3 regions of the Herminiimonas sp. GW821-FHT09C12 genome follow, and region 2 is predicted to be linked to each of the others. Evidence: predicted binding sites of a transcription regulator. Region 2 holds the regulator's gene; each other region holds the start of a gene.

Region 1 (2,254 bases), on a different contig from region 2:
GTCATTTGTGATGCGCAAGCGAATCTGTTTAAATGGTCTGCAATCAGCTGCCGTTTGTGCGGTGCTACATCACTCTCAATCAAGCGAGGAATCACTTATGTATACATGGCTACTGCCCGCGGTAAAAGCGATCTTGCCGCATGTGGGCACGATCATCTCCGCGACCTTGCCGGTTTTCCAAAGCCGCAAGGTTGATGCGAATGCCGCAACGGAAGAAGCATTGTTGCAGCAACAAATTACGGAACTGCAAGAAGTTGCCTCGCATAATGCGGTGCACATCAAGGAATTGGCCGAGCAATTGCAGCAAATGGTAATCACGCTGGAGCAGGGTGTGATTGCCAATGAGCAGCGTTACAGGCGTTTGTCGCTATTGTCCGGTATTGCGTCTGTGTTGTCGATTGCGGCGATAGGTTTATGGTGGTTGGGCGCGCGTTGATGGTGCCAACATTGTGTCAGTTCTCACGTAGCAAGAATTGCCATGCGGCATTGCCAGTATATAAAAGATGAACTTCCAACAATAATGGCGGTCAGTAAGAAGACGTGCATCGCCGATTGATGTAATCGGTCAGGCACTTCTTGGGCGTATGCAATGTTCGCCTCCTTATTATTCAGCAAAGGACTTGCCATGATAAAACTACGTACAATTCTCGCTGGCACGGCAGTAGCCATGTTTTCGCAATTTGCAGCAGCCCAGCAGGCCCAAATATGTCCAGGTGCTATCGTCGTGCCAGCTGCGCAGGCACCATCTGATCCTAACGATCCAAGATATATTGATCAATCGCGCTTGAATTACACCGCTGATCCATTGGTTAAACGACGTATTGAAGCCAGCGGCGGAACACCCTGCATCACCCCAGCACCGACCAGATAATTTTCTGATTTGACTGATGCCTAAAAGGCGAGAGCGCGCAGGTGCTTTCGCCTTGTTTTATTTGCGGCCCATATTTGATGCTGGAGTGATGTTCCAGGCATGTGCTTCGCCATTCTCGCCTCTGCAGTTCTTTGAGTAAAAATCCCTTAGTAATTTACTGTGTATTTGTACAGTAAATGATATGCTGCTCAGCATCTTGTTTCATCCATCAAATTGTTCATGAGTAGTCAGCAAAGCCATATCGCTCATCTTGATATGGATGCCTTTTACGCTTCCGTTGAGTTACTGCGTTATCCCGAATTACGCGGTCAGGCTGTCGTGATCGGTGCAGGCTCCGCACATCAACCGGTATTGCAGGCCGATGGCACACGCAAGTATTCGCGCTTGCGTGATTATGCTGGGCGCGGTGTGGTGACGACCTCGACTTATGAGGCGCGTGCGCTAGGTGTGTTTTCTGGTATGGGTTTGATGAAGGTCGCGAAGCTGGCGCCGGATGCGATCCTGTTGCCGACGGACTTTACGGCGTATCGTCATTATTCAAAATTGTTCAAAACCGCAGTCAGCGCGATTGCGCCGAAGATGGAAGATCGTGGCATTGATGAAATCTATCTGGATCTTAACGACCAGACTGAGGATATTGCCATCGTCGCGCAGCGCATCAAGGATGCAGTCGTTGCGGCGACAGGTTTGTCCTGTTCGATAGGCATCGCACCTAACAAGTTGTTGGCGAAGATTTGCTCCGATCTTGAGAAGCCGAACGGTTTGACCATACTGACACAGGCCGATATTGCGACGCGCATCTGGCCTTTGCCTGCGCGCAAGATCAACGGCGTCGGCCCACGTGCGGCAGAAAAGCTGGCGGCATTGGGCTTGAACACCATAGAAGAATTGGCGCATGCAGATCCAGCCGTGCTGCATGCGCATTTCGGCCGTTCGTATGCCGATTGGTTGGGTCGGGTGTCGCACGGCATCGATGATCGTCCTATCGTTACTTATTCCGAGCCGAAGTCGATCAGCCGCGAAACCACGTTTGAAAAAGATCTACACGCCAAACGGGATCGTGAAGCGCTCGGTATTATCTTTACCCAGTTGTGTGTACGCGTGGCTGGCGATCTGGAGCGCAAGGGTTATGTCGGCCGCACGGTGGGTATCAAGTTGCGCTTTGCCGATTTTAAAAGCGTCACCCGCGATTTGACGCTGCCGACGTATACCGATGACGCGAGCGCGATCCGGCAGGCCGCCGGCGAATGCCTGAAGCGTATTTCGTTGAGCCAGGCGTTCCGTTTGCTGGGTGTGCGCGTCGGTACCTTGGCGAAAAAAGGCACATTGCCGCTGGAAGATACTGTTACTCAGGGCGAGTTATTCCGGGAAAACTAGCCTTTC
Region 2 (2,254 bases):
AATCGCCTGCGTTTTGTGCTGGTGGAAACCAGTCGCCCCGGCAATATCGGAGCGGCGGCGCGCGCTATCAAAAACATGGGTTTTTCAGAGCTGGTGCTGGTCAATCCGCGCTTTCCTGATGCTGCTATGCAGGAGGAGGCGGTGGCTTTTGCCAGCGGGGCGCAGGATATTTTGACGTCGGCGCGCATAGTTGGCTCGATTGAAGAAGCGTTGACAGATTGCAACTATGCGGCGGCAGTGACGGCGCGTTTGCGTGAATTTTCACCGCCTATCATTTCACCGCGCGTATTGGCGACACGCTTGGTCGAAGAGACATCTTTGCGTGCGGCAGTGGTTTTTGGCAATGAGCGCTTCGGTTTGCCGAACGAAATTGTGGAAAAGTGCAATGTCTTGATTAATATCCCAGCAAATCCGGATTATTCATCGTTGAATCTGGCGCAAGCGGTGCAGGTTTTGGCTTACGAGGCGCGTATGGCAACGGTAGGAGATGCGCGCGTGGCGACGGATATCGGTTTTCAGGGCGAAGCTGCGAGCATGACGCAGATCGACGGCATGTACGCACATCTGGAGCAAGCGTTGGTAGCTATCGATTTTCTGGATGCGAATAATCCGAAGAAGTTGATGCCGCGCCTGAAGCGTTTGTTTGCCCGTACGCAGCTGGAAACGGAAGAAGTAAATATCTTGCGCGGGATAGCGAAGCAGATTTTAGCAAAGCAAAAAAATACCGGATAAGCCCGGTATTTTTTGTTTCAACTTTGGTTTTAGTTCCAGCTACGCATCAAACCTACTGCCAGACCTTCCAGCGCAAATTCATCGCGCGACAGATCGACTCGTATCGGTTCGAAATCCGGGTTTTCCGGTAATAACTCGATCAAGGAGCCAGACTTCTTGTAGCGCTTGACTGTGACGTCATCACCCAGGCGTGCAACCACGATCTGGCCATTTTTCGCAGCATCGATTTTTTTCACCGCCAATAAGTCGCCGTCCAGAATTCCCGCATCACGCATCGACATGCCGCGTACTTTCAGCAGGAAATCAGGTTTGGCTGAAAACAACGCAGGATCTACGTCGTAGGTCGCTTCGATATGTTCTTGCGCCAGGATGGGCGAACCGGCAGCCACACGCCCGACTAAGGGTAAGCTCAGTTGCATTAAAGCTGGATGTGGCAAGGCCAATTGTCGGCCGGGGAAGCGTTCCGCGCCATTGCTGCCCATGTCGCGTAAGCGTATGCCGCGTGACGTGCCGGGCGAAATTTCAATCGCGCCTTTGCGTGCCAGTGCTTGTAAATGTTCCTCTGCGGCGTTGGCAGAGCGAAAGCCGAGTTCTGTTGCAATTTCTGCACGTGTTGGCGGGAAACCGGTATTTTCGATCGCGTCGCGTATCAAATTCAGAATTTGCTCTTGGCGTGCTGTCAGTTTGATCATTGCGTAGCCTGGCTTGAAGTGGCGCGTGAGGAGGCACGTTGCCGTGGACTGTTCATATAAACAGTCTGTATTTTTATACAGTGCATGCCTAAATGCAAGCTGATTTGCTCAAATGTGGATGAAATCACTGCATATTCGGTGCAGATGGTTGCGATAAATGCTTGAAAGCGTTGAGTTTTCTGGCCCGTACGCGTATGATTGCTGGTTTTCCTCTTCCCACACTCGTCTTGACGCCGAGGTGGGCAATCTTCAATCCGTCCAAAAGGAGCTTACATGCGTCATTATGAAATCGTATTTATCGTCCATCCGGATCAAAGCGAGCAAGTGCCTGCAATGATCGAACGCTACAAAGGCATCGTCACCGCACGCGGTGGTGTTGTTCATCGCGTGGAAGACTGGGGCCGCCGTCAAATGGCGTACCTGATCCAAAAACTGGCTAAAGCCCACTACGTCTGCCTGAACATCGAATGTGACGGCGAAACACTGGCTGAAATCGAAACCGGCTTCAAATTCAACGATGCCGTTCTGCGCCATCTGACAGTGAAAATGAAGAAGGCTGAAACAGCGCCATCGCCAATGATGAAGGCTGTGCAGAAGGAAGATGCTGCCAAGAGCCATCGCGCCGAGGCACCTGCTGCCTAATTATTGCAACGACGTATCAGGAGAGTGAATCAACTTCAGTTTGTAGCCACCATCGCCGAGCGTGAAATTTTGCGCTACACCCCGGCAGGTGTCCCGATTGTGTCAGCAGTTTTGCTGCACAGTTCGCAACAGACGGAAGCAGGTGTTCCACGATTGGTCGAGTTTGAAGTTGCCGCGATTGCCGCGGG
Region 3 (2,254 bases), 720 kb from region 2:
ATTTGATCGCATCATTTGGCGTGGCGGCCTGATCGACTTGCTCAATACCTAATTGTCCTAATTGGGTGCGAATGTTTTGTCGCATCGTCGACATGTCGTCTACGACTAGTGCGCGCAATTTGGCAAGACGGCTATTGAGAATAGTGGCCATTATGGTGCGGAAAATAAGGATTCCTCATCATACGGCTATGTTTCTAGAGTTGCTACAAGAGAATGCTTTTCTTGCAAGTATCTGATTGCATTGCGCGATAGCGCGAATGTGCTGACTCGCCTCCCGTGGTGGGAGGCGAGTTGTACGCTTATACCGGCAGTGTTGCGCGGTGTCGGGCAGCCGTAGCGGCAAGAGCAGAATGCGCTACGGTATAGGATGGCATCGAGAAAACAGGTGGGCTTAGTGATCGTGCTACAGGTGGTGCGCTTACTTTGGATGATGCTGCAAGTGGCAACATCATAGGCTTGCTGTGAACCGGCCCACGACGCTTGATGATTTCGACAGACATGCGGCCGTCAGTCGCAGGCTGACACAGCATGCGTAATGGGGCCGGAGATGACTGGCTTTGGTCAGATAAAGGTCGGAACACAAAAGTCAAACCGTCATTGCCAGCTGCTAGCAGTTGCAGGCGACGTAAGTGATCCGGTCTCGCTTCCGGCAACCAGCACAGCAGAGCGCCGAAATCCACGCTTTGCATAGCTTGTTCGACGGCCCAGATTCTATCCATGGGTTTGTCTGCTTTGATCATGATGACATTCGAGAGATCGATGCCCAGATCAGCCAGCGATGCTGCGGAGGGAATATGTGGTGGCGCCAGCAGAATCACGGTTTTTCCAGCTTGCGTGAGCTGTCTCAAGACAGGGGCCAGCAAAAGCAATTCACCGACATCCGGGCGTGGCATCAGTAACTCAATCAAAACGGAGGAAGGCCAGCTGCCATTCGGCAATTCCTGATCCAGTGCGCGGTAGCCGGATGGGATAGCTTTGGCACGACGTGTTTCACTGTGGTCGTTGTACCAGACAGCCTCGGGCAATGAAGCGAAAATGGACTGTGCTGAAGCGGGAAGAGCGGATGCTAGTGCGGCCATAAAACCTCCAAATACTGATTGGGATAAGGCGTCAGCGAGTCGACGCATTACCAATATACTGTATATGCATACAGTATAAAAGGTTTTTTTGAGAATTCAGCTATTTGTAGCCAGATTGAAACTGGCTGGGATTATTTGTCTGTTCCTTCAACAAGTGCCATACGTCTACGCAGACGCTCCGCTTCAATACTATCCCCGGCTTGTTGCGCGCGCATGGCTTGTACACCTAGCCAAGCCAGTAAAGGACGACGCCATCCCTGAGCGGATGCAGTGTCTACCGCCAGCGTCAGTACAGCAGGCGTGGCACGGTTGGTGCGGAACAATACGCCAGCCGCGACCAGCCGGGAAAGTGGATCGTCTATGCTTTGCAAAGCAGCTGCAGCGGCGGTATCCGATGTTGCACCAGCTACTGTGCGATGCTGGGACGGCAGTGATGCGACATCCTGAGGCTGTATGCGTCCAGCCAGATAATCGGCATAAGCCCGTTCCGATGTTGGGGCGTCCTGCCGCAATTTTTCGAAACCGCTACATTCTTCAAGCACCAGACTGGCTACGCGACTGGCGCAACGAGTGAGTTCTACGCGCGCAAGCAGATCGATGCGGCCGGTGCGTGCTACTTCATTGCGGGCAAAAGCGAATTCCTGCTCTTCCGCGCGCGTATTGCCTGTCAGATAGGCGTTGGTAGCCAGATCTGTCGCACTTTTGGCATTCATTTGCCAGTCGGGCGCTGGTGTTCCGGCGCAAGCAGCCAGAAGTCCTGCGAGACTGGTGACTAGCAGCGTATTTAAGAGTCGTGATGTCATGGCAGGGTCAACTCCGTGTCGCGTGCAAATGGCCATTTGCGATTGATTTCGTTGACCAGTTGTTCTACCTTGCGCAAGCTGCGATCAACTTCTGCGCGCAGCGAGCCGAGGTCATTGGTCGCCGATTTGGCGTTGCCACTAATGACTTGTGCGTCGTTTAGTACCGCATCAACTTTCTTCAAGCTAGCTCTGGCTTCGCCCAACATGGCATTGAGTTGGACGATGGTGGCCTGGCTGTTACCGTCTTTGCCGAATACCTGATTGTCGGTCTTGAGCAGCAAGCCATCGACTTTGGCCAAAACAGCATTGGCGCGATCCAGCGTCGCTACCATTTTTTGCGCATCTTTTTCGTTGCCAAACAATGCGCCCAAG

What was found. Region 2 encodes LexA, which represses DNA repair genes until DNA is damaged. Its sites were predicted from a motif close to ACTGTATNNNNATACAGT; they were not measured.
Region 1: dinB (DNA polymerase IV) is a predicted target of LexA. The motif match lies at 1,028-1,045, and genes of this name have one in related genera.
Region 3: imuA (translesion DNA synthesis-associated protein ImuA) is a predicted target of LexA. The motif match lies at 1,137-1,154, and genes of this name have one in related genera.

The regions. Positions count from the first base shown of each region.
Region 1 covers NZ_JBWKPC010000001.1:978,660-980,913, forward strand. The annotation lists gene AC07N2_RS04615 (hypothetical protein) at 98-436, shown strand; gene AC07N2_RS04620 (hypothetical protein) at 626-871, shown strand; gene dinB (DNA polymerase IV) at 1,091-2,248, shown strand.
Region 2 covers NZ_JBWKPC010000002.1:360,516-362,769, forward strand. The annotation lists gene AC07N2_RS11595 (RNA methyltransferase) at 1-732, shown strand, start outside; gene lexA (transcriptional repressor LexA) at 762-1,424, opposite strand; gene rpsF (30S ribosomal protein S6) at 1,698-2,066, shown strand; gene priB (primosomal replication protein N) at 2,091-2,254, shown strand, end outside.
Region 3 covers NZ_JBWKPC010000002.1:1,078,499-1,080,752, reverse strand. The annotation lists gene AC07N2_RS14915 (tetratricopeptide repeat protein) at 1-151, opposite strand, end outside; gene imuA (translesion DNA synthesis-associated protein ImuA) at 300-1,079, opposite strand; gene AC07N2_RS14905 (hypothetical protein) at 1,211-1,882, opposite strand; gene AC07N2_RS14900 (MlaD family protein) at 1,879-2,254, opposite strand, start outside.